DNA from 3 places in the Ligilactobacillus sp. UO.C109 genome. Region 3 is predicted to be linked to each of the others. Evidence: predicted binding sites of a transcription regulator. Region 3 holds the regulator's gene; each other region holds the start of a gene.
The links. The regulator NrdR, encoded in region 3, represses ribonucleotide reductase genes. The targets are predictions, from matches to a motif close to ACACNATATATNGTGT.
Positions count from the first base shown of each region.

Region 1: a site for NrdR is predicted at 2,579-2,594, ahead of nrdD (anaerobic ribonucleoside-triphosphate reductase). Genes of this name have one in related genera too.
Region 2: a site for NrdR is predicted at 4,154-4,169, ahead of nrdH (glutaredoxin-like protein NrdH). Genes of this name have one in related genera too.

Region 1 covers NZ_JAPSFH010000028.1:71,603-79,552, reverse strand. The annotation lists gene OZJ21_RS08570 (mucin-binding protein) at 1-565, shown strand, start outside; gene OZJ21_RS08565 (GNAT family N-acetyltransferase) at 757-1,380, shown strand; gene OZJ21_RS08560 (TIGR01440 family protein) at 1,948-2,505, opposite strand; gene nrdD (anaerobic ribonucleoside-triphosphate reductase) at 2,684-4,861, shown strand; gene nrdG (anaerobic ribonucleoside-triphosphate reductase activating protein) at 4,851-5,531, shown strand; gene spxA (transcriptional regulator SpxA) at 5,759-6,157, shown strand; gene OZJ21_RS08540 (FAD-dependent oxidoreductase) at 6,309-7,643, shown strand; gene OZJ21_RS08535 (DUF454 family protein) at 7,702-7,950, opposite strand, start outside.
Region 2 covers NZ_JAPSFH010000027.1:30,206-38,155, reverse strand. The annotation lists gene recR (recombination mediator RecR) at 7-606, opposite strand; gene OZJ21_RS04440 (YbaB/EbfC family nucleoid-associated protein) at 633-947, opposite strand; gene dnaX (DNA polymerase III subunit gamma/tau) at 965-2,704, opposite strand; RNA gene ffs (signal recognition particle sRNA small type) at 2,783-2,868, opposite strand; gene tadA (tRNA adenosine(34) deaminase TadA) at 2,910-3,410, opposite strand; gene OZJ21_RS04420 (class I SAM-dependent methyltransferase) at 3,424-4,035, opposite strand; gene nrdH (glutaredoxin-like protein NrdH) at 4,237-4,467, shown strand; gene nrdI (class Ib ribonucleoside-diphosphate reductase assembly flavoprotein NrdI) at 4,464-4,847, shown strand; gene nrdE (class 1b ribonucleoside-diphosphate reductase subunit alpha) at 4,828-6,999, shown strand; gene nrdF (class 1b ribonucleoside-diphosphate reductase subunit beta) at 7,017-7,950, shown strand, end outside.
Region 3 covers NZ_JAPSFH010000027.1:689,826-697,775, forward strand. The annotation lists gene thrS (threonine--tRNA ligase) at 1-486, opposite strand, end outside; gene dnaI (primosomal protein DnaI) at 794-1,723, opposite strand; gene OZJ21_RS07800 (DnaD domain protein) at 1,733-3,079, opposite strand; gene nrdR (transcriptional regulator NrdR) at 3,089-3,562, opposite strand; gene coaE (dephospho-CoA kinase) at 3,577-4,182, opposite strand; gene mutM (DNA-formamidopyrimidine glycosylase) at 4,179-5,009, opposite strand; gene polA (DNA polymerase I) at 5,022-7,700, opposite strand; gene OZJ21_RS07825 (Bax inhibitor-1/YccA family protein) at 7,821-7,950, opposite strand, start outside.

The sequences.
Region 1 (7,950 bases), on a different contig from region 3:
CTATCGAGCAGATGAACCAGCAATAGTAGAAGGAAAAGAAGAAAAGACAATCACGCGAACAATTAATGTACACTTGCCAAATGGTGAAGTTCAAACGACAAAACAACCAGTAACCTTGGAAAGGAAGTACACGAGTGTAGCAGGCAGCGACGAGAAGAAATATGGGCCATGGACCGTAGGTCGTTGGGAAAGCTTTACAGCCCCAGAACAAGAAGGCTACACAGCAATTCCAGGTGCAGTAGATGAAGTAGAAGTAACCTCAGAAAGTTTGGACGCAGTGGTAGACATCTACTATCGAGCAGATGAACCAGTAATAGTAGAAGAATCAGAAGAAGTGACAAATGATCCAACTCCAGAAACTTCTACAACTAGTCCAACTCCAAAAAACATCACAAACGCAAAAGGAAAGACAGCTACACCTGAATTAAAAAATATGGATACTAAGTCTAAGGTCTTTCAAAACAAACTTCCACAAACTGGAAATAAAGTAGAGACCATTTACTCGATTATTGGATTACTTTTGACGTCTATTCTTGGAGTATGGGAGATTATTCGAAAACGTTAAAAAATTGATGTGATATATTAAGTAACGAAATTTTTTCTTAAAATAGTTATAATAGATGGCACTAAGCTCAATATTAACGAGATTTAGTGCCGTCTTTTTATGAACTACTAGAAAGTATAAAAAACTAAACAGTTAAATGTTATTATGTGTAGTGTTAATTAATAAAATTTTTAGAGGTGAAATCGTATTCTATGGAAAATAATATTATAATTCGTTTGGAAAATAAAGAAGAATGGAAACAAGTAGAGAATCTTACAAGAGAAGCTTTTTGGAATAAATATCATCCTGGATGTTCTGAACATTATATTCTTCATAAATTTAGAAAACGTTCTGATTTTGTAAAAGAATTGGATTATGTTGTTGAAAAAGATGGAGAAGTGATTGCCCATATTATGTATTGTAATTCTAAAATACAATGTGATAATGGGGATTTCGTTTCAGTTATGACATTTGGTCCTGTTAGTGTGTTACCAAAATATCAAGGGAAAGGGTATGGTAGTAAATTGATTAAATTTACAATGGGTAAAGCAAAAAAAATTGGTTGTGGTGCATTAGCAATTACTGGAGATCCAAAGTATTATCGAAAATTTGGATTTGTAAGTGGACATTCTATGAATATTTACTATGATCCTTTTCCTCGAAATGAAGAAATTCCATTTTTCATGGTAAAAGAATTACAATCAGGTTATCTTTCTGGAGTAATTGGTACTTTTAAGGATCCAGAAGGATATATTGTTGAAGATGCAGAAGTTGAAAAATTTGATACTAGTTTTCCAACAAAGGAAAAGAAAATCTTACCAGGGCAATTATCATAAATATGAAAAGATAACTCTACGTTTAATTAGTATAGGATTTTTTTACTGCTACATTGTGTTAAAATATAACGTAGATTGTATATAGTTTATTGTGATAATAATTCTACTATATAAATAATGGCTTACCTTTTCTAATACTTTGAAGGATAAGAATGTGTTCCCCATACTGTGTGGGTGATCCTATTATGTTTTAGTTAAAGGTAGGTGTTCCCCATATTATGTGGGGGAGAATTTTTGTCAAATATTCAGCATAAATTTAATGAAAGATCTATCAGGTAATTATCCGGTAGATCTTTTATTTAAATTTAGAAAAAATTATACAAGAAATTCATGTTAAATTACGTGATAACTCTTAATAGAATTATGTCTTTATCCTAACTTAACCTAAAACTATCGTTTCTTAACGGTTAAATTAGGGATTCTGGGAACACAGTAAATTTGCCAGTCTAACTTTTCACTAAATTGTTAGAGGTCACTGTTTTGTTACCATGGCGTGTTCCGTACCGTAATGAGCGATAAAATAACGCAGCGTCAAACTTGATAAAAATCTAGTTTGACGCTGTTATATTAATTAAATGGATCCCAAGTATATTTAGCGCGTTGACCACCGATCAATTTAGGACGTGAACGCAAGAACGTAACATGGGCTTTGCCAATTTCAGTAACACTTGTTCTAACGGGAATTTGTACAAATTTTACATGCATACCAATAGAAGTATCCCCAATATCCATACCAGCTTTTGCAGTGATATGTTCAACTTCTACTGGGTTATCAAAAGCTTCAAATGCTGCGATTTGACCAGCTCCACCAGCATGTAGAGACGGATAAACTGTGACAATTTCCAAATTATTCTTTTCAGCAACACTTTCTTCAACAACTAAAGCACGGTTCAAATGTTCACAACCTTGAACTGCAAGATGTACACCTAATTCTTTAAGGCGATCATTGATTGTATTTACGACTGTGCGACCGATATCAATATTTGAATGTTTACCAATATGTTGTCCTTGTATTTCACTAGTACTCATACCTAGTACAAAAATATCATCTTTTTTTAAATTAGCTTGTTCAAGCAACTCATTAAGTGCTTGTAAAGTTTTTTCTTTGATTTCAGTTAATTCCATTTTCTCACCACCAATAATTACTATATGTCCTATTATAACGCAAGTTTGAAAAAAATATTATTCAATAGATTGTATACTATATATAGTGTTATATTTTATTTTTTGTCACTATATATTGTATTAGGCAGAGTTAACGTGTAATATATATAGTATAAAATAATGGAAAGGAAAATGTGCTATGTTGGATTTAAAAACAGATAAAAATAATATAAAAATAATAAAAGAAGTACCAAGTTACTTCGTTAAAAGAGATGGAGTAAAATTTTCCTTTGCTTTATATAAATTAAAATTAGTACTAAATGCAATGGATTTATCGGGTAAGATCCAAGAAAATGTAATTAGTGGAATACTAAATAAATTAGTAGGAAAAGACGAAGTAAGTGCACAGGAAGTAGCAACTGCTTTTGTAGATACGTTAAAAGAGCTAGGTTTAGATGATAAAGCTCAAGCTTACATAGAATATCGTAAACAAGATGAAGAAAAATGGGAAGAACAAACAAATCCAACAGAAAGACTAGCTAGACTTCAAGGAAAGGATCCAAGTTTAGTTCACGAAAATGCTAATAAGGATAGTAAAGTTTTTAATACGCAACGTGATTTAACAGCCGGAACTGTTGGAAAGACACTAGGTTTGAAGATGATGCCTGAACATGTTGCTAAGGCTCATTTACGTGGTGATATTCATTATCATGACTTGGACTACACACCATGGAGTCCTATGACTAATTGTTGCTTAATTGACTTTAAAGAAATGTTGACCCATGGATTTAAGATTGGTAATGCAGAAGTGGAAAGCCCTCATTCTATCCAAACTGCAACAGCACAAATGGCACAAATCATCGCCAACGTTGCTTCTTCTCAATATGGTGGTTGTTCTGCTGATAGAATTGATGAAGTTTTAGCACCATTTGCGATGAAGAATTATCACAAGCACTTGAAGGAAAGTGAAGAATTTATCACTGATGAGGATAAAATCAAGGCTTTTGCAGTTAAAAGAACTAAAAAAGATATTTATGATGCGATGCAAGCATTAGAGTATGAGATTAATACACTATTTTCATCACAAGGTCAAACACCATTTACTACTTTAGGTTTTGGCTTGGGAACGTCATGGGTTGAAAGAGAAATTCAAAAATCAATTTTGAGAATTAGAATTGCTGGATTGGGTAAAGAAAAGAGAACTGCTATTTTTCCAAAGTTGGTTTTCACAATCAAGAAAGGTGTAAATTTGAAGCCTGAAGATCCTAACTACGACATCAAAGAATTGGCAGTTGAATGTGCTACTAAGAGAATGTATCCTGATGTTTTAATGTACGACAAGATTAAAGAGTTAACAGGTAGTTTCAAAGCGCCAATGGGTTGTCGCTCATTCTTGCAAGGTTGGAAGGATGAAAATGGTCAAGAAGTTAACTCTGGACGGATGAATTTAGGGGTAGTAACAGTTAATTTACCAAGAATAGCTTTAAAAGCTAATGGAGATAAAGATCTATTTTGGCAAATTTTTGATGAGGAAATGCAAGTTGCTAAATCCGCATTAGTTTTCAAGGTTAAACGAGTATTGGATGCTAGTCCTGAAAATGCACCTATTTTGTATCAATTTGGTGCTTTCGGCAAGAGATTAAAACCAGATGGAAATGTAGATGAACTTTTCAAAAATGGTAGAGCAACAGTTTCTTTGGGATACATTGGTTTGTATGAAGTCGGAACAAGTTTCTATGGTCCTGATTGGGAAAATAATCAAGAAGCTCATGACTTTACTTTACAAATTGTTAAAGAGCTAAACTTAAGATGCAAAGCTTGGTCTAAGGAATATAATTATCACTTTAGTGTTTATTCAACTCCAAGTGAATCATTGACAGATCGTTTCTGCAAATTAGATACAGAAAGATTTGGTAAGGTAAAGGATATTACAGACAAAGAATACTATACAAATAGTTTCCACTATGATGTAAGAAAGCATCCATCTCCATTTGAAAAATTGACTTTTGAAATGGATTATCCTAAGTATGCTTCTGGTGGATTCATCCATTATTGCGAATATCCTAATTTGAGACAAAATCCTAAGGCACTCGAGGCTGTGTGGGACTGGGCTTATGATAAGATAGGTTATTTAGGAACTAATACTCCAATTGATAAATGTTATAAATGTGGATTCCAAGGTGAATTTAAACCAACAGCACGTGGTTTTGAATGTCCTAAGTGTGGTAATCATGATCCTAAGACATGTGATTGTGTAAAGAGAACTTGTGGTTACTTAGGTAATCCTCTACAAAGACCAATGGTACATGGTCGTCACGTTGAAATAGCATCACGTGCTAAAAATTTAATGAATGGAATGGCAGAAGATGAACAATAATGATTCGATTCGTATAAGTGTTGGTGGAGATACAGTCTTTGTTAATAAGGATGATTTTAAAGTAGATAATAGTGAATCAAAAAATAAGCAAAGAAGACGAAAAAGAGGCCCTCGTAATCCACAACCTAAAGAATGGTTAGCAAGTAATTTAAGTCAAATGAAGATTGCAGATTATAAACCATTTAATTTTGTTGATGGTGAAGGGATTAGATGTAGTTTATATGTCAGTGGATGTATGTTTGCTTGCCCAGGTTGCTATAATAAAGCTGCTCAGAATTTTAATTATGGAACCCCATATACCCAAGAACTTGAAGATCGAATTATTAAAGATTTAGGCGAGAGCTATTGTCAAGGATTAACTTTATTAGGTGGAGAACCATTTTTAAATACACAGGTTTGTTTGAGATTAGTCAAAAGAATAAGAAAAGAGTATGGTCATGAAAAAGATATCTGGTCTTGGTCAGGATATACTTGGGATGAATTGATGAAAGAATCTGAAGATAAGTTAGAATTATTATATAATTTAGATATTTTAGTTGATGGTAGATTTGAACAAGATTTGATGGATTTAACTTTGCAATTTAGAGGAAGTTCTAATCAAAGGATTATTGATGTACAAAAGTCATTTAAAGAAGGTCAAGTTGTAATTTGGGATAGATTGACTAAATAAACAAAAACTTAACTTTTATATAAGTATATATATATAGGTATTTGAGACTAAAAATATTTGATATAATTACATTAATATAAACATGATAATTGTTTACAAAAAGTTAATTAATATTTTTTGTAAAAGATATTTATTTTTTGAACAATATGTAGTAGAATAAATATGTGGTTAATTATATTGTAGTACATTGAGGTAGGTCCTTAATTTAGAAAAGAGGCGTTTCATAGATGGTTACACTTTATACATCACCAAGTTGCACATCTTGTCGTAAGGCTCGTGCATGGCTAGAAGAACATAATATTCCATTTGAAGAAAGAAATATTTTTTCTAACCCTTTAAATGTTGATGAAATTAAACAAATTTTACAAATGACAGAAGATGGAACTGAAGAAATTATTTCTAAACGTTCTAAGATTTTTCAAGATTTAGATATTGATTTAGATGAATTACCATTACAAAAACTTTATACATTAATTCAAAAGAATCCTGGTTTGCTTAGAAGACCTATCATGATGGATAGTAAGAGACTTCAAGTTGGATATAATGAAGACGAGATTAGAAGATTCTTACCAAGAGATGTTAGAGCTTTAGAATTGCAAAGAGCACAAGCATTAGTGGATTTGTAAGAATTAGTTAATAGTGGAAAAATGACAAATTGTGTTTTTAAGGAAACATGATTTGTCATTTTTTATCATTTTATACTTACTTTTTATTAGTAAAATAAAAATATATGTGCTACAATTTGGTTGAATTTAAATTGGAAAGTGAGGATATTAAATGCAAGAATTTAAAAATATAGTCATTGGATTTGGAAAAGGTGGAAAAACTTTAGCCAAGAATTTAGCTGCTAAAGGTGAATCAGTCTTAGTAGTGGAGAAATCTAAGAAAATGTATGGTGGGACATGTATTAATATTGCTTGTTTACCATCGAAAAAAATGATCATTAATGCTCAACGTGGAATTAATTTTGAAGATGCAGTTAAGGAAAAGGATGAAATGACGACTGTATTGAGAAATAAAAATTATCATATGGTTGCAGATGAAGAAACGGCAACTGTTTTAGATGGAACAGCTAAGTTTATTGATAATCATACGATTGAAATTGTTTTGGATAGTGGTGAAAGGACTGAGGTTAAGGGAGAAAGAATTTTTATTAATACTGGAGCTACTCCGATAATTCCACAAGTTAAAGGTTTGAAAGAAAGTAAGTATATTTTAGATTCAACAGCAGCTATGGATCAAAATTCCTTACCAAATGAATTAGTAATTTTAGGTGCTGGGTATATTGGTATGGAATTTGCTTCAATGTTTGCTCGTTATGGGGCTAAAGTAACAGTTTTAGACACTAACGAAAAGTTTTTAAAGCGTGAAGATGATGATATATCAGAAATGCTTTTCAATGATTTAAGTCAAGATGGTATTGAATTTAAATTAGGGGCAAAAGTTGTAGAAGTTAAGGATTTATCTGATAAAGTGGAAATCATTTACGAAATTAATGGTAAAAAGCAAACTGTTAAAGCCGATAAATTATTAGTAGCAACTGGAAGAAAGCCAGTAACTGAAGGTCTAGGATTAGAAAATACTGATATTGAACTAGATGAACGTGGAGCAATTAAAGTTGATGATTATTTAAGAACAACTGCAGAAAATGTATGGGCAATTGGCGATGTTAAAGGCGGACCTCAATTTACTTACATTTCTCTAGATGACTTTAGAATTATTTTTGACCAACTTTATGGAAAAGGTGAAAGAAAAGTTAGTGATAGAAATATAATACCTTATAGCGTTTTTATTACACCAGCATTATCCAGAGTAGGTTTAAATGAAGTGGAAGCTAAAAATAAGGGAATTGAGTATAAGCTATTTAAATTGGCAGCTACTTCCATTCCCAAGGCTAAAGTAATAGGAAATACTCGTGGAATGTATAAAATCTTAGTAGATCCAGATACAGAAGAAATTTTAGGTGCGACAATTTACGGTGAAGAATCATATGAAGTAATTAATTTAATTGCGTTGGCGATGAAAGCTAAATTACCATATACAATGTTAAGAGATCAAATTTACACTCATCCAACAATGTCAGAAGCACTAAATGATGTGTTGAAAGGTTAATTGAATAACAAAAAAGTCCTACTTTAATCGGCCATAAGATTAAAGTAGGACTTTTTGACTAACGGATAAAGCCTAATTTAGCCATTAATACTTTATACCAAACTTGTTTAGATTTATCTTTGACAACTTCTTTTTCACTCTTAATAGCATTCTTTAATGGCAATAAATACTTTTTGTACAATCTATTGTTTGAAATCCAGTTATGGAATCTAGGAGAAAACTTAGACGTAAAGTAAATTGATAAAAGAAAGAATGGTACTTGAGGGATTACTGGTAAAGCTAGACCGACTAATCCTAAGACAAAAAA
Region 2 (7,950 bases), 660 kb from region 3:
ACCACCTTAAATTTCTTGTCGTCCTTCAATAGCTTTAAATAATGTCATCTCATCTGCATATTCAATATCACTACCTACAGCTAATCCATGTGCTAATCTAGTAACCTTTATATTAGCTGGTTTTACTAAACGAGCAATGTACATAGCAGTTGCTTCTCCTTCAGGGGTTGCATTAGTAGCAATGATAACTTCCTTTATTGCTCCATTTTTCTGCAGTCTTCTTAAAAGAGAAGCAATATTTATATCTTCAGGACCTTTTCCTTCAATTGGAGATAATACACCATGGAGTACATGATACAAACCATGATACTCATTCATTCTTTCTAATGACATTACATCCTTTGGTTGTTCAACAACAACAACCTTACTATTATCTCGCGATTTATCAGCGCAAATCATGCAAGGATCACTTTCAGTAATATTGCCACAAATACTGCAATAACTTAAATCTCTTTTAGCAGAGATCAGAGATTGAGCAAATTCAGTCACATCATCCTCTTGCATATCAATTGTATAGAATGCTAATCTAGTTGCCGTTTTACTACCAATTCCTGGTAATTTCATATAACTATCAATTAATTTAGAAATAGGTTCTGGATATTGCATCTAATAACCCCTTCCTTCTAGAAAAATTATAGTCCTGGAATATTACGAGAATATTTGCCCATTGTTTCTTGTGTTTGTTTATCAATCTTGTTCATAGCATCATTAACTGCCATAAGTACTAAATCTTGTAACATATCTACGTCATCTGGATCAACAGCTTCTTCCTTGATAGATATATCTGTCATCTTGTGATCACCAGTAAATTTTACTACTACAGCATCATCAGCTGCATGACCTTCAAAAATAGTTGCATTTAGCTCATCTTGATCCTTTTTCATATTCTTTTGTAGTTTTTGCATTTGTTTCATCATACTTTGCATGTTCATACCACGCATCATTATTCATCATATCCTTTCAATTAATCATTTTTTATTTCAACAATGTCTGTACCAAATAGTTCCTCAGCTTTTTGTATAATAGTTGGCTGAGTTGAAGCAGATTGATCATTATTATCCTGAGATTGTTCATTTGTATCATCAGTAATAACTACTGTCCCATTTTTTCTTTGTTTAAGATAGTTACTTCTTATTTCAGGCCAATTTTCTACTGGAATCAATACTAAACTTGGAACCTTTCCAATTAGTCTATCTAATCCATTTTCCAGAGTATCTATCAACTCTTGGTCTTCAAGAGCCTTTTGGCATAAAAATGCATATTCAAAGCCAACAACAACACCATTTTCACTAGCTGCAACAGGCTCACTAACATGCATAATTGCTCTTTGAGTAACAGATAACATATTCATTAAATCTGGCCAAACTTGCTTCAATTCATTTAGTGATTGCCTTGTAGCATTGTTTAATACACTATAAACTTGTGACAAATTAATTTTAACATTTTTTTGTCCCTTTGTTGTATTTTTTCTAACTTGCTTTCTAGGTTCATTATTCTTTTCAATTTGAATTGTATTACTGGATAAACTATCCACTTTACGTTGTAAATTTTCTATTTTTTGCTTTAATAATTCAATTTGGCTCAAATCAACATTCGATACCCTATCAGCTTCACTGTTCGTACTTAATTGCGTTAGTTTGACAGTTAATACTTCCAAATAAATAGATTGGTGAGAACTGAATCTCATATTCTCTTGCTGTTTATTTAATTCATCTATGATTTGGTAAATTTGAGTAACATTTATTTGTTGAGATAATTTCTTAAATTTATCATCTAATAAACCTAATTCGCCATCAGAAACCATTTCTGGTGCTTGTTGGTATAATAGTAAATCCCTACAATAATTAATTAAGTCCTCAATTAAGCGATTGGCATCTTTACCTTGTTCTACAATCTGCTGAATTTCTTTTAAAGCATTAGTCGTATCTTTAGATAGTACAAATTTCAGATAATTAAATAGACTTTCTTGTGTAACACTCCCCGTTACTAATAATGCGTTATCTAAAGTAACATTATTATCACCAAAAGAGATTACTTGATCTAGTAAACTTAAAGCATCACGCATTCCACCTTCAGCAGCTTTAGCGATTACTTTTAAAGCTTTATCATCATAATCTACATTTTTTTGATCTAAAATATAAATCATTCTTTGTAAAATAGACTCAGCAGTTATTCTCTTAAAATCAAATCTCTGCGTTCTTGAGATGATAGTTGCCGGGATTTTATGCGGTTCCGTTGTAGCCAAGATAAAGACTACATTTGCTGGAGGTTCTTCAAGGGTCTTTAACAAAGCATTAAATGCACCAGTTGATAACATATGAACTTCATCAATAATGTATACTTTATAATCAGCTTCTGTGGGCGCATACTTTACTTTATCCCTAATATCTCTAATTTCCTCTACACCATTATTAGAAGCCGCGTCTATTTCAATAACGTCATTTAAACGCCCTTCCGTAATGGCCTTACATGTTTCACACTCGTTACAAGGCTCACCTTCTTTTGAAAAGCGACAATTTATAGCCTTGGCAAAAATCTTTGCTGCAGATGTCTTACCAGTTCCTCTAGGACCAGTAAATAAGTAAGCATGCGAGGTTTGGTGAGTTATAATTGCATTTTTCAGAGTTTTGGTCACCATTTCTTGACCAACTAGATCCATAAATCTTTGTGGACGCCAAACTCGATAAAGAGCCTGATAACTCAAAGAGACTCCTCCTTCCAAAATTCATCAAAAAAAATCTCTCGGTTGCTCCAAGAACAAAACCGAGAGTTAACATTTCATATTAACTTAAGGCACATGCGAACTCTGCTTAGTGCTGCTTCCTTCCGGACCTGACACGCTTCACAAAGACAACATTGCCTCAAGGCCTTGCGGCAAATACTATGATACACGAATTAGTCAAAAATATCTAGTCTTTCACTCGATTTTTTCTTTTTTTCTTCATTTTTTTCCTAATTGATTTAAAAAAATCTTTCAGAATAGAAGCACATTCATTTTCTAAAATTCCTTTTTCTACAAATGATTGATGATTAAATCTGCTATCTTCAAGTAAATTCATCAATGTTCCTACAGTTCCTGCTTTAGGATCAGATGCACCATAATATACTTCAGGAATTCTTGAATTAATAATCGCTCCACTGCACATTGGACAAGGTTCTAATGTTACAAAAAGTTGAGTATCGACTAACCTCCAACTATTAACTGTTTCATTTGCTTCCTCAATGGCTAACATTTCTGCATGTAGTGTAGCATTCTGACTATGTTCCCTTAAGTTATGCCCTCTCCCAATGATTTTTCCATCTTTTACAATTACACAGCCAATTGGCACCTCTCCAATCTTAGCTGCTAATTTTGCTTCAAATAAAGCTTCTTTCATAAATTTCACTTTTTGTTCATCAGTCAATGGCAAGAAAATCACCTCGCTATTTAATCATTTCACTTTGTAAAATAAAATATCCCTTCTTCTTATTTAGAGTTTGACAATTTTCAAATACTTCATTTAATTTCTTTATTGCAGAAGGTGCACCTTGTTTCTTTTGAATTACAGCTACAATACTGCCACCGAGATTTAGATGTTGCTTTGATCCTGCTAAAATCCCATGAACAACATCTTTTCCCGCTCTTATAGGTGGATTTGTAATTATCAAATCATAATCAGTTTCATTAATATCTTCATATTGACTAGATTTAAAAATTTTAACGTTATTTATATTGTTATTTGCTGCATTTTTCTTGGCTAATTCAAGGGCTAGTTCATTGACATCTACCATATCTACCTGACTATTTGGATATGCTTTTGCTATTGACAATCCAATAGGGCCATAGCCGCAACCCATATCTAGTATTTTTTTATTATCTAAATCTAAATTAGCATCAATAGTTTCTAATAGTACTCTTGTACCAAAATCAACCGTATTTTTTGAAAAAACTCCATTATCTGTTGTAAAATGTATGTTATTTCCCAGCAATTCGAAATTCCACTTTTTTTCTTTATGTTCTACGTCTGGGTTTGAAGAATAATAATAATTAGTCATTGTCTTTTTCTCCTGTAATTTATATCTATAATAATACGCATTTTTTTCTACCTTAGCAAATTATTGTTTTTACCAAAATTCCCATTAACACAACATGTCGGACACTATTATTAAAAACCCACAATATATGGTGTAGTTAGACTTGAATTTTTCTCTATATATTGTATACTAAATACACAAGAAGTTACGGAGGTAGTTTTTATGAAATTAGATTTATTCACTAAAAACAATTGTATTCAATGTAAAATGACAAAAAAATTTTTAAAACAACATAACGTTGAGTTTGAAGAACACAACATTTCTGAAAATCCTGAATATATTGACTATTTAAAGAACAAGGGATTCCAAGCTGTACCTGTGTTGGAAGAAAATGATTCCCCTATCGTAAATGGTTTCCGTCCAGACTTATTGAAGAAGTTGATTGCTCAATGAAAATAGTTTACTTCACGGTAACTGGACAAACAAAAAGATTTATCAAAAAATTAGGCAGCAACTATAAATATTTTGAAATAGATGCTGCCAATCCTTTTTTTGAAGTAAATGATCCCTTTGTATTAATTACACCTACTTATGATAAACAGATAACAGAACCCATAAATGACTTTTTAGAGTATCAAAATAATAGTCATTATCTTAAAGGAATTGTTGGAACTGGTAATCGTAACTTTGCTGAATTATTTATCTTTACAGCAAAAAATCTATCTTACGAATATCACGTTCCATTAATTTATGCATTTGAATTTAATGGAACTCCTACTGATGTTTCAAATTTTAAGAAAGCGGTGAAGGAACTTGAGTCTAAAGGACATTGATATTAGTAAAGTTACTTATTTTGATTTAAATAATGAAATAAATATTCCTGTAAATGGTCAAATCCAATTAGGAAAAGATAAAGAGGCTCTTGAAGCCTTTTTAAATGAAAATGTTAAGCCTAATACTAAACAATTTTCTTCAATTAAGGAACGAATTAATTATTTAATTCAAAATAACTACTATGAAGAAGAGTTTATTTCTAAATATTCATTTGAATTTATCGAAAAATTATATGATTACCTAAAAAAAGAAGATTTTCATTTTAAAACTTTTATGGCGGCATATAAATTTTATGCTCAGTACGCTTTAAAAACTGACGATAATGCCTACTATTTAGAAAACTTTATAGATAGAGTTGCTACTAACGCTCTTTATTTTGGTGATGGAGATGAAAAATTAGCTTTAGAATTAGCTGATGAATTAATCCATCAAAGATATCAACCTGCTACTCCAAGTTTCTTGAATGCCGGTCGTAAACGCCGTGGAGAACTGGTATCTTGTTTCTTAATCCAAATGACTGATGACATGAATTCAATCGGAAGAAATATTAATTCTGCCCTACAATTATCACGTATTGGTGGTGGTGTTGGTATTAATCTTTCCAATTTACGCGGTGCTGGTGCTCCTATTAAAGGAATTCATGGAGCTGCATCTGGTGTCGTTCCTGTTATGAAGTTACTTGAAGATAGCTTTACATATTCAAACCAACTTGGTCAACGTCAAGGTGCTGGTGCTGTTTATTTAAATGTCTTCCATCCTGATATAGAAGCATTTTTATCTGCTAAAAAAGAAAATGCTGATGAAAAAATTCGTGTAAAGACCCTTTCATTAGGATTAGTAGTTCCAGATAAATACTACGAATTAGTAGCTAAAAATGAAGACATGTATCTTTTTGATCCTTGGGGAGTTGAACGTGTTTACCACAAACCATTTTCTTATGTGGATATCACTAAAGAATATGATAATATGGTTGCTAATCCAAATATTCCTAAGAAAGTTATTAAAGCTCGTGATTTAGAAGAACAAATTTCTAAGTTACAACAAGAATCTGGATATCCTTATGTTATTAACATAGATACTGCTAATAGAGTAAATCCTATTTCTGGAAAAATTGTTATGAGTAATTTATGTTCCGAAATTTTACAAGTTCAACGTGCTTCAGTAATTAATAATCGTCAAGAATATGAAGTTCTAGGGACAGATATTAGCTGTAACTTAGGTTCTACTAATATTGTTAACCTTATGGCATCACCTAACTTCGGTAAATCTGTTGAAGTTATGACTAGAGCTTTAACTTTTGTTACTGATAAATCGGATATTGATGTTGTTCCATCAATCCAACACGGAAATCGATTAGCTCATACTATCGGTTTAGGTGCTATGGGGTTACATGCTTACCTTGCTAAAAATCAAATTGAATATGGATCACCTGAAGCTCTTGAATTTACTAGTGTATATTTCATGTTACTAAACTATTGGACTTTAGTAGCTTCAAACAAAATTGCAAAAGAAAGAAAAGTTACTTTTGATAATTTTGAAAATAGTAAATATGCTGACGGTAGTTACTTTGATACTTATTTAAATCAAGAATTTGCACCAAAAAATGCACGTATTAAAGAATTATTTGATGGTATCTTTATACCTACAAAATCTGACTGGACTAGTCTTAAAGAAAATGTTATGAAATACGGCTTATATCATCAAAACAGATTAGCTGTAGCACCTAATGGCTCTATTTCATATATCAATGACACAACAGCTAGTCTACACCCTATCATCAATAGAATTGAAGAACGTCAAGAAAGAAAAATTGGAAAGATTTACTATCCTGCACCTTACTTGTCAAATGAAACTTTACCTTATTACAAATCAGCATACGATACTGATATGCGTAAAGTTATCGATACTTATGCAGCAGCTCAACAACATGTTGATCAAGGTATGAGTTTAACATTATTTATGCGTTCAACAATTCCAGCAGGTTTATATGAGTGGAAGAATGGAAGAACTGATAAAATGACAACTAGAGATTTATCTATTCTTCGCAATTATGCACATTATAAAGGTGTTAAATCTATTTACTATGTACGTACTTTTACTGATGATGCATCTGAAGTTGGTGCAAATGAATGCGAAAGTTGTTCAATTTAGAAAGGAAGAATTAGATAATGACTAAATCATATACCGCTATTAATTGGAATGCTTTAGAAGATGAAATTGATAAAGCTACGTGGGAAAAACTTACTGAACAATTCTGGTTAGATACACGTATTCCTTTATCCAATGACTTATCTGATTGGCGTGAATTTAATGAAGATGACAAAGACGTCGTTGGTAAAGTATTCGGTGGTTTAACTTTATTAGATACACTTCAATCCCAAGATGGTATGTCTTCATTGAAGAAAGATGTTCGTACACAACACGAAGAAGCTGTTATGAATAACATTGAATTTATGGAATCAGTTCATGCTAAAAGTTATTCTTCAATTTTTTCTACATTAAACACTCCTAAGGAAATTGAAGAAATCTTTGATTGGACAAATTCTAATGAAATCTTGCAATATAAAGCTAATCGTATCAATGAAATTTATCAAAACGGTAGTCCTTTACAAAAGAAAGTTGCTTCTGTATTTTTAGAAACATTTTTATTTTATTCAGGATTCTATACTCCACTATATTGGTTAGGTCATAATAAATTAGCCAACGTAGCAGAAATTATTAAACTAATTCTTCGCGATGAATCAGTTCATGGTACTTACATTGGATATAAGTTTCAATTAGGCTTTAATGAACTATCTGATGATGAACAAGAAGAATTTACTTCTTGGATGTACGATTTGCTTTATGAGTTATACGAAAATGAAGAAAAATATACTCACTTACTTTATGACAAAGTTGGTTGGACTGATGATGTATTAGTTTTCCTTCGTTACAATGCTAATAAAGCATTAATGAACTTAGGTATGGATCCACTATTTGCTGATGGATATGCGCAAAATGTTAATCCAGTTGTTATGAATGGTATTTCAACTTCTACATCTAACCATGACTTTTTCTCCCAAGTTGGTAATGGATATCTCCTTGGTGACGTTGAAGCAATGG
Region 3 (7,950 bases):
TCTAACTAATTCTTCTTGATATTCGTCACCTGATACTAAATTCAAAGCTTCTTCTTCTGAAAACTCAACTCGTTCTATAGGTAAGTTTGCCTTTATTATTTCAGACATTTTTTGAGAAATCTTTTCAAAATCTGTTTCTGCAACTTGGCCTTCAGAATTATCAGTATCAAAATAGAATCCATGCTCTGTAACATCACCCAAACCAAATTTCATATTTGGGTATAATTCATGTAATGCATTAGCTAAAACTTGTGCTGCTGTTCTCCACAATACAACTAATCCATCATTAGAATCTTTTGTAATAATTTCAATAGATCCATCTTCTTTTAATGGTTGATTTAAATCAACAAAATTACCATCAACTTTTCCTGCAACAGCTTTTTTAGCCAAACTGATACTAATTGATTTAGCAATTTCAGCTGTTGTTACACCAGCATCAAATTCCTTTACTGAATTATCTGGAAATGTAATTTTTATACTAGACATTAATTCTACCTCCTGAATTCTCTATGAAACAAATAACGTCCCTAACACACCAACATTGATGTATTAAGGACGCTATTAACGTGGTTCCACCTTTAATTTTTAGCTTTAAACAAACTACTCATTGTGCTGTTAACGGTCGCACCGGTCTAACTTTTCATTAAACAATACATGAAAGTGGTAAGAATACTACATTATTGAAAGTTTTCAGTCAAGCCTTTCATCCCTGAATCATAGTAATCCGTTTGTCTTTCACGAAATCTACAGTTTTATTTAACCATTATCTTGAAGATTATTCAAGGGTTTTTCATTATTTATTTCTTCTATTTTCACCATTAATAACTACTTCATCAACTAAAAATCTAATTCTTTCCATGATTCTTTTTGCTTTCAAGGGTTCTAACTCACCTCTCGTATTCTGCGTTAAGTAGAATTCTTCTAAATCATCTAAAGCAATATTTGAACTAAAGAAAGTTGGTAATTCTTCTTGCATACGATATTGTAAAATCACACCTAGAACATCATCTCTAAACCAACTACTTAATTGATCAGCACCTATATCATCTATCATTAATACAGGAGCTTTTTTCAAAGCATCAACTTTTTCCATAGTGGTATTTTTACCAATAGAATTTTTTATTTCTACAGCAAAAGATGGCATGTGAACTAAAGTTACTTTTATCCCCTTTTCTGCTAATTTATTAGCAATCGCTCCCAGTAAATATGTTTTTCCTACTCCAAACGATCCAGATAAATATAGTCCTTTATGAAAGATATTAGGCGTTTCAGTATAGTTCGCAACAAATTCTATAGCTTTTTTTAAAGCTATCATTCTTCCATCATCATCTCTATAATAATTTTCTAGTGTTGCTTTACGAATACTTTTAGGAAGATTGACAATATTAATTCTATTATTTATTTCTCTTAGTCGTCTCTCTTCTATCAATTTTTTAGTAGGTACATAGGTTACTTCAATGTGATGATCACTAATAGTTAATTGTGGCGAATACCCTGGGGCAAAAACTTCTTTTCCTTCTGCTATTTTTTGCTTCAAGTCAACAAATTCATATAACTTACTTGCACCCTTTAATATTTCTTGATGGCTTAGTCTATCTTTGTTTTCACGTAAAAACAATTGCACATCATCATCTTTTAAACTTTTTTCAATTATTTCTTTATACTTTTTTTCCCACTTATTTTCTACTAGCCTTTTACTAAGTTCCTTTCCCATATCTTCCACATAGCTCACCTACTTTCCATTTATTTTTTTCAATAGCTCGTCAATTTCTTTATTTTCTTTCTTTCCAACGTCTGTTAGCTTATTCTTTCCCTTTTCTTTAGCCCACTCAGGTAATTTTTCTTTAACAATTACATTGCTTTTACGGCCTTTTGAATCTTTTTTTGTCGTTTTGCGTTGTAGTGATTTTTCTCGAGTGAAACTTTTAACGTAAGTCATCGCTTCTTGAGCGTTTCTTATTTTTTTCTTTGTCCAATCAGCAGCAATTCTTTCAAATGTTCCTTTTAAGATGGTAGAACTATCTTGAACAACTAACAAATAATGAATTAAAACATTAATAACTTCATTTGGTAACATCTGCTTTTCTACCAATGTTTTTACAGCATACCTTTCATTAGCAGTGACAAAACTTCCTAACTCATTTTTTAGGATCTCTAAAAATTCTAATGGAACATAGGCTTTAAAAGCATTAACTAAAGGATCAATATTCTTATCTTTTTCGTCATCTTTAGCTTTAGCCGTTTCTACTATCTTGTTTTCCTTAAAGTTTCTTCGAATTCCGCTATCAAAATTTTTTTGAGCTAATTTTTTAAATTCATTATAATCAATCTTATTATTTGTTACATTAATTGCTTTTTCTAAAAGTTTTACTAATTGAAATTCATCTATACCATAAACTAATTTAACACTTTTAATAATATCTAAGTGTTCCATAACATCATCTGAACTTATATATGAGTTCTTTATGAAATCACTAAAAACTGTCATGTCTAATGACACCTTTTGACGATTAATAAGAGATTCATCATTTGAAATCTTACTATTATTTAATTGAGCTTGTAAAACAATATTATCTTTATTTAAATTAAATACATCAAAAAATTGCTTTGTAACTTCTTTTTTATCATGATAATTATTATCAAATTTATTCCATAAAGATAATTTTTTAAATTTTTCATTTCCAACCATTTCTAATAACGCCGTGCTTAATAAATCATCTGTAAAAAATTTCACTTCGTTTAATGGTTTTTGAAGTTCATAGATATGATACTTACCTAATTTATCTTCACCTTCAAATGTTTTTATAAGCCCCGTAGCCTCAAGTTTCAAACGTGCATCATATAACTCAGGAATACTTATCCCTAAGCCATCTATAATATTCTTATTCAGTTTTCTCTCACTTAATATTAATTTAGGGTCAATTTCAAAACGTAAATATGAATATAATGCTACCGCTACAATACCTATTATTGGCTGATACAGCACTTGAACAATTTCAATATCATGATTATCTATATAGGTAGATGCAGATACCAAATATCCATCTTTTGGTGATAGTTTATTCAATGCGCTATCCATAAACTCATCCTAATCTTTCGAATTATTTTCTTCACGATCCATTAATTCCCTTAATTCATCAGCAAAGGCATGCATATCTTTAAATTCCCTATAAACACTCGCATATCTAATATAGGCAACTTCATCAACATCAGCCAATATTTTCATTACATATTCTCCAATTAATTGGCTTGAGACTTCGGTTCCTCCAACAGAGCGTAGTTTATTTTCAACTTTATCAACTATTTCTGTAATTTCATCTATTCCTACAGGACGTTTTTCAGCAGCTCTTACAATTCCCCTTAGTAATTTTTCTCTTTGAAATTCTTCCCTTGTTCCGTTCTTCTTAATAACTAATAAAGGAGTTACTTCGACTCTCTCAAATGTTGTGAATCGATATCCACACTGCTCACATTCTCGGCGTCTTCTAATGGCATGTCCATTATCCGCTGGTCTACTATCTACAACTCTAGAACCGTTTTTATGACAATTTGGGCATTTCATAGTTGTAGCTCACCTCATTTCTCTAACATTAAATTATTTCTCTCTAGCCATTCTATCACTTGATTATGAGTATCTTCAATACTTCTTGAATTATCAATGACAATATCAGCTTTGGAATTTCTTTCTGCACTATCTAATTGAGCAGATATTCTTTTCAACGCTTTATCCCTAGTTAGTCCATCTCTTTGTATCAATCTTTCTATTTGTAATTCTTTGGGAATGTATATGACCATTGTAAAATCACACATCTTATCATATCCACCTTCAAATAACAAAGGAATATCTAAGATTAATACATCTGCACCTTGCTTTTTATAATATTCAATTTGATTAATTATTTCTGTGCGTATTTTTTTACTCAATATTTTATTAAGTAACTCTCTTTTGTCCTTGTTTTCAAAAACTATTTCACCTAATTTTTTTCTATTTAAACTTCCATCAGATTGTAAAATATCATTTCCAAAAAAATGACTAATTTCTTTTAAACCTTCTGTATGTGGCTCCACAACTTTACGAGAAACTTTATCAGCGTCAATAATTGGATATCCCATCTCTTTTAAATATGTGCTAACAGTTGTCTTTCCTGAAGCTATTCCGCCAGTTAATCCTAAAATTTTCATAATTTTACCACCTGACACTTAGGACAAAAATGTGTTCCTCTCTGACCTACAACAATTCTTTGAATTGGTGTTCCGCATCTCTCACAAGGATCCCCTGTTCTTTGATAAGCATGTAAGCTAAACTGAAATCCTCCAGAATGTCTAAATGCATCTGTATATGATCTAATTGTAGTTCCTCCGGCTTCGGTAGCTAACGCTAGTTCTTTAATAATATTATCTCGTAAAACTTCAATTTCCTCTTTAGTTAATTTATTTGCCGGTGTTTCAGGATGAATTTTACTCATCCACAACACTTCATCTGCATAAATATTTCCCAAACCTGCCACTATCGTTTGATCTAATAAAGCATTTTTTATAGCTTTTTTTCTCCTTTTCAAATTTTTAGAAAAATCTTCAACTATAAAGGTTTCCTCTTTAGGTTCTGGTCCTAATTTAGCTAAACCAGCTGTTTGCATTTCCATTCCCGTTTTAACCAATTGCATCCTGCCAAACTTTCTAACATCGTTATATCTAAGTGATGTCCCATCTGTAAAATCAAATACTACGTGGGTATGTTTTTCAACTTCTTTTGTACTTGGTTCAACGAAATATTTCCCTTCCATTCTCAAATGGGAAATCATTGTCAAATCACTACTAAATCTAAATAATAGATATTTCCCACGTCTATCAATTTTTTTAATAGTTTTATTTGTTAGTTTTTCTATGAATTCTGTCTCTTCATTAATTATAGTTTTAGAATACAACACTCTAATATCTTTTATTTTTTTATTTAAGACTAGTTTCTCTAGTCCTCTACGTACTGTTTCAACTTCTGGTAATTCAGGCATTATCTCACCTTCCTACTTCGTATCAAACCAAGTTTGTCCATGCTTACTTTCAACTTTTAACGGTACATCCAGCTTAACTGCTGAATCCATAACTTTTGGAACCATATCCTCTAATAATGGAATTTCTTCTGTTGGTGCTTCAAAGATTAATTCGTCATGTACTTGAAGTAGCATTTTTGCTTGCAAATTCTTTTCTTTTAACATTTCTTGCATATTAATCATCGCAACCTTAATAATATCAGCTGCACTACCCTGAATTGGTGAATTCATAGCTGTTCTTTCAGCAAAAGAGCGTAAATTAAAATTACGACTCTTTATATCAGGTAGATATCGTCTTCTGTTAAAAATAGTTTCTACATATCCATTTTCTTTAGCAAATTCAACAATTTTTTCCATATAATCTTTTACGCCAGAAAATGTATCTAAATAAGTATCTATAAATTGTTTAGCCTGTTTTCTTGATATCCCTATATTTTGTGATAAACCATAATCGCTAATACCATATACAATTCCAAAATTAACAGCTTTAGCTTGTCTTCTCATATTAGGAGTTACTTCATCTGGACTATCTACATTAAAAATTCTCATCGCTGTACTTGCGTGAATATCCATGCCTTCCTTAAAAGCCTCTTGCATATTTTTGTCTTTTGAAATATGTGCCAATACACGTAATTCAATCTGTGAATAATCAGAAGAAAATATTTCCCATCCTGGATGACTTGGAACAAAAGCTTGACGTATTTTTCTACCTTCTTCTAAACGAACAGGAATGTTTTGTAGATTTGGATCAACTGAAGATAGTCTTCCTGTTGAAGTTAAGGTTTGAGTATATCTTGTATGAGCCTTTCCGTCTGTCTTAGAAACCACTTTTAACAATCCCTCAATATATGTAGATTGTATTTTAGCTAATTGACGATATTGTAAGATATTATCAACAATTGGGGACATACCTCTAAGTTGCTCTAATACACCTACTGCTGTTGAATATCCTGTTTTTGTCTTTTTAATAACTGGTAACTTTAATTTTTCAAACAATATAACACCTAATTGTTTTGGTGAATTTAAGTTAAATTCTTCTCCAGCTTCATTATATATTTCCTGCTCTAGTTCACTTAATCGTTCTTTCAATTCACTTTGCATAGTTTCTAGTCTATTACTATCCACTTTTACGCCCGCAATTTCCATATTTGCTAATACAATCGACAATGGACGTTCTATTTTTGTATATAGATCTAGTTGTTGATTTTCTTCTAACTCATTAAATAATTTTTCTTTTAAATTATTTATCGCTTTTACTTTTCTCACTAAATGTTCAAATAAAACTTCTTTATCTTCTGGCACAGCATGTTTAGCACCTTTACCATATATTTGCTCATCAGATTCTACATCATAATATTCGTGCTGTTGTGCCAACAAACCTAGATCATTACTATTTTCACTATTATCTAGCAAGTATGATACAAGTAACAAATCAAAATTAATTTTCGATAAAGTAACACCTAATCTATTTAAGCCAACATATTGTCTTTTGCCATCAAATAAATCTACTTCAACTTCATCTGATTCCAACAAATTCTTGATTTGTTTTTTCTTTAGTAAATCTATATCATCCGACACTAAATATTTATCACCTATTTTAATAGAGAAACCAATAATTTCAGCTGTATGATAATTTTCTCCATCTATTTCTAAATTAAATACTATTTCATCATTATCACTAACATTTATATCATCTAAATTTTCTTCTGTTAATTCAGTAAATTCTATATTACTTTTAGATTCAAAAATATCTAATTGTTCACTACTTTCATCCTTTAATTGTGATAAAAACTTTCGAAAATCTAATTTTTGATATAACGTTACTAATTTCTCAATATCTTTTCCAGTCCATTCAGTTTCTTCTAAAGTTATTTCAACTGGAGCGTCTTTTCTAATTTCTGCTAAATCTTGGCATAAATAAGCAATTTCCTTTTCTCTGATTAAATTTTCTTTCATCTTAGACTTTTTCATTTCATCTATATTTTTATAGATTCCATCTAAAGTACCATATTGTTTCAACAATTTAATTGCTGTCTTCTCACCAATTTTTGTAACTCCAGGATAGTTATCAGAAGTATCACCCACTAAAGCTTTCATATCAACGATTTGTTCAGGGATTAAACCTATTTTTTCTTCAACATGACTTGGAGTATATTCTTCAATCTCACTAACACCCTTAACTGTTACAGCAACCGTTGTTTTATCAGTTGTTAATTGCGTTAAATCCCTATCTCCTGTAACAACTACAACATCATAGTTTTTCTTTTCAGCTTTTGCAGCTAATGTTCCGATAATATCATCAGCCTCATAATTTTTTAGCTCGTAAGTTTTTATCCCATATCCTTCTAGTAAATTTTTTATTTCTGGAAATTGCTCTGATAATTCTGAAGGAGTTTTAGCTCTCCCACCTTTATAATCAGTAAATTTTTCAGTTCTAAAAGTAGTTTTACCAGCATCAAATGCTACTAATATATGTGTAGGGTTAACCTTAGTTAAGATGCTATCTAACATATTCTTAAATCCATAAATTGCGTTAGTATGTAATCCTTCATGATTTACAAATCTACTTAAAGAATTATGCAAAGCAAAAAAAGCCCTAAATGTAACACTATTTCCATCTATTAATAATAATTTATTTTTTTCTTCTACCATAATACACTTAGCTGGAAGTCCAACTATATACTCCCTTCGTTTTCTTCTAATCTTATTGTACCAATAAACTATATTCTATTAAATAAAAAAAGACTTGGGAAAAATCCCAAGCCTGAAATATTAATCTTTGTTTCCACCTAAACCAGTAAAAATATTTAATAATTGTATAAATAAATTTACGAAGTCTAAATATAATTGTAACGCGCCCATAATTGCTAAATTTGTCGTATTAATTTGATTTCCATATTGA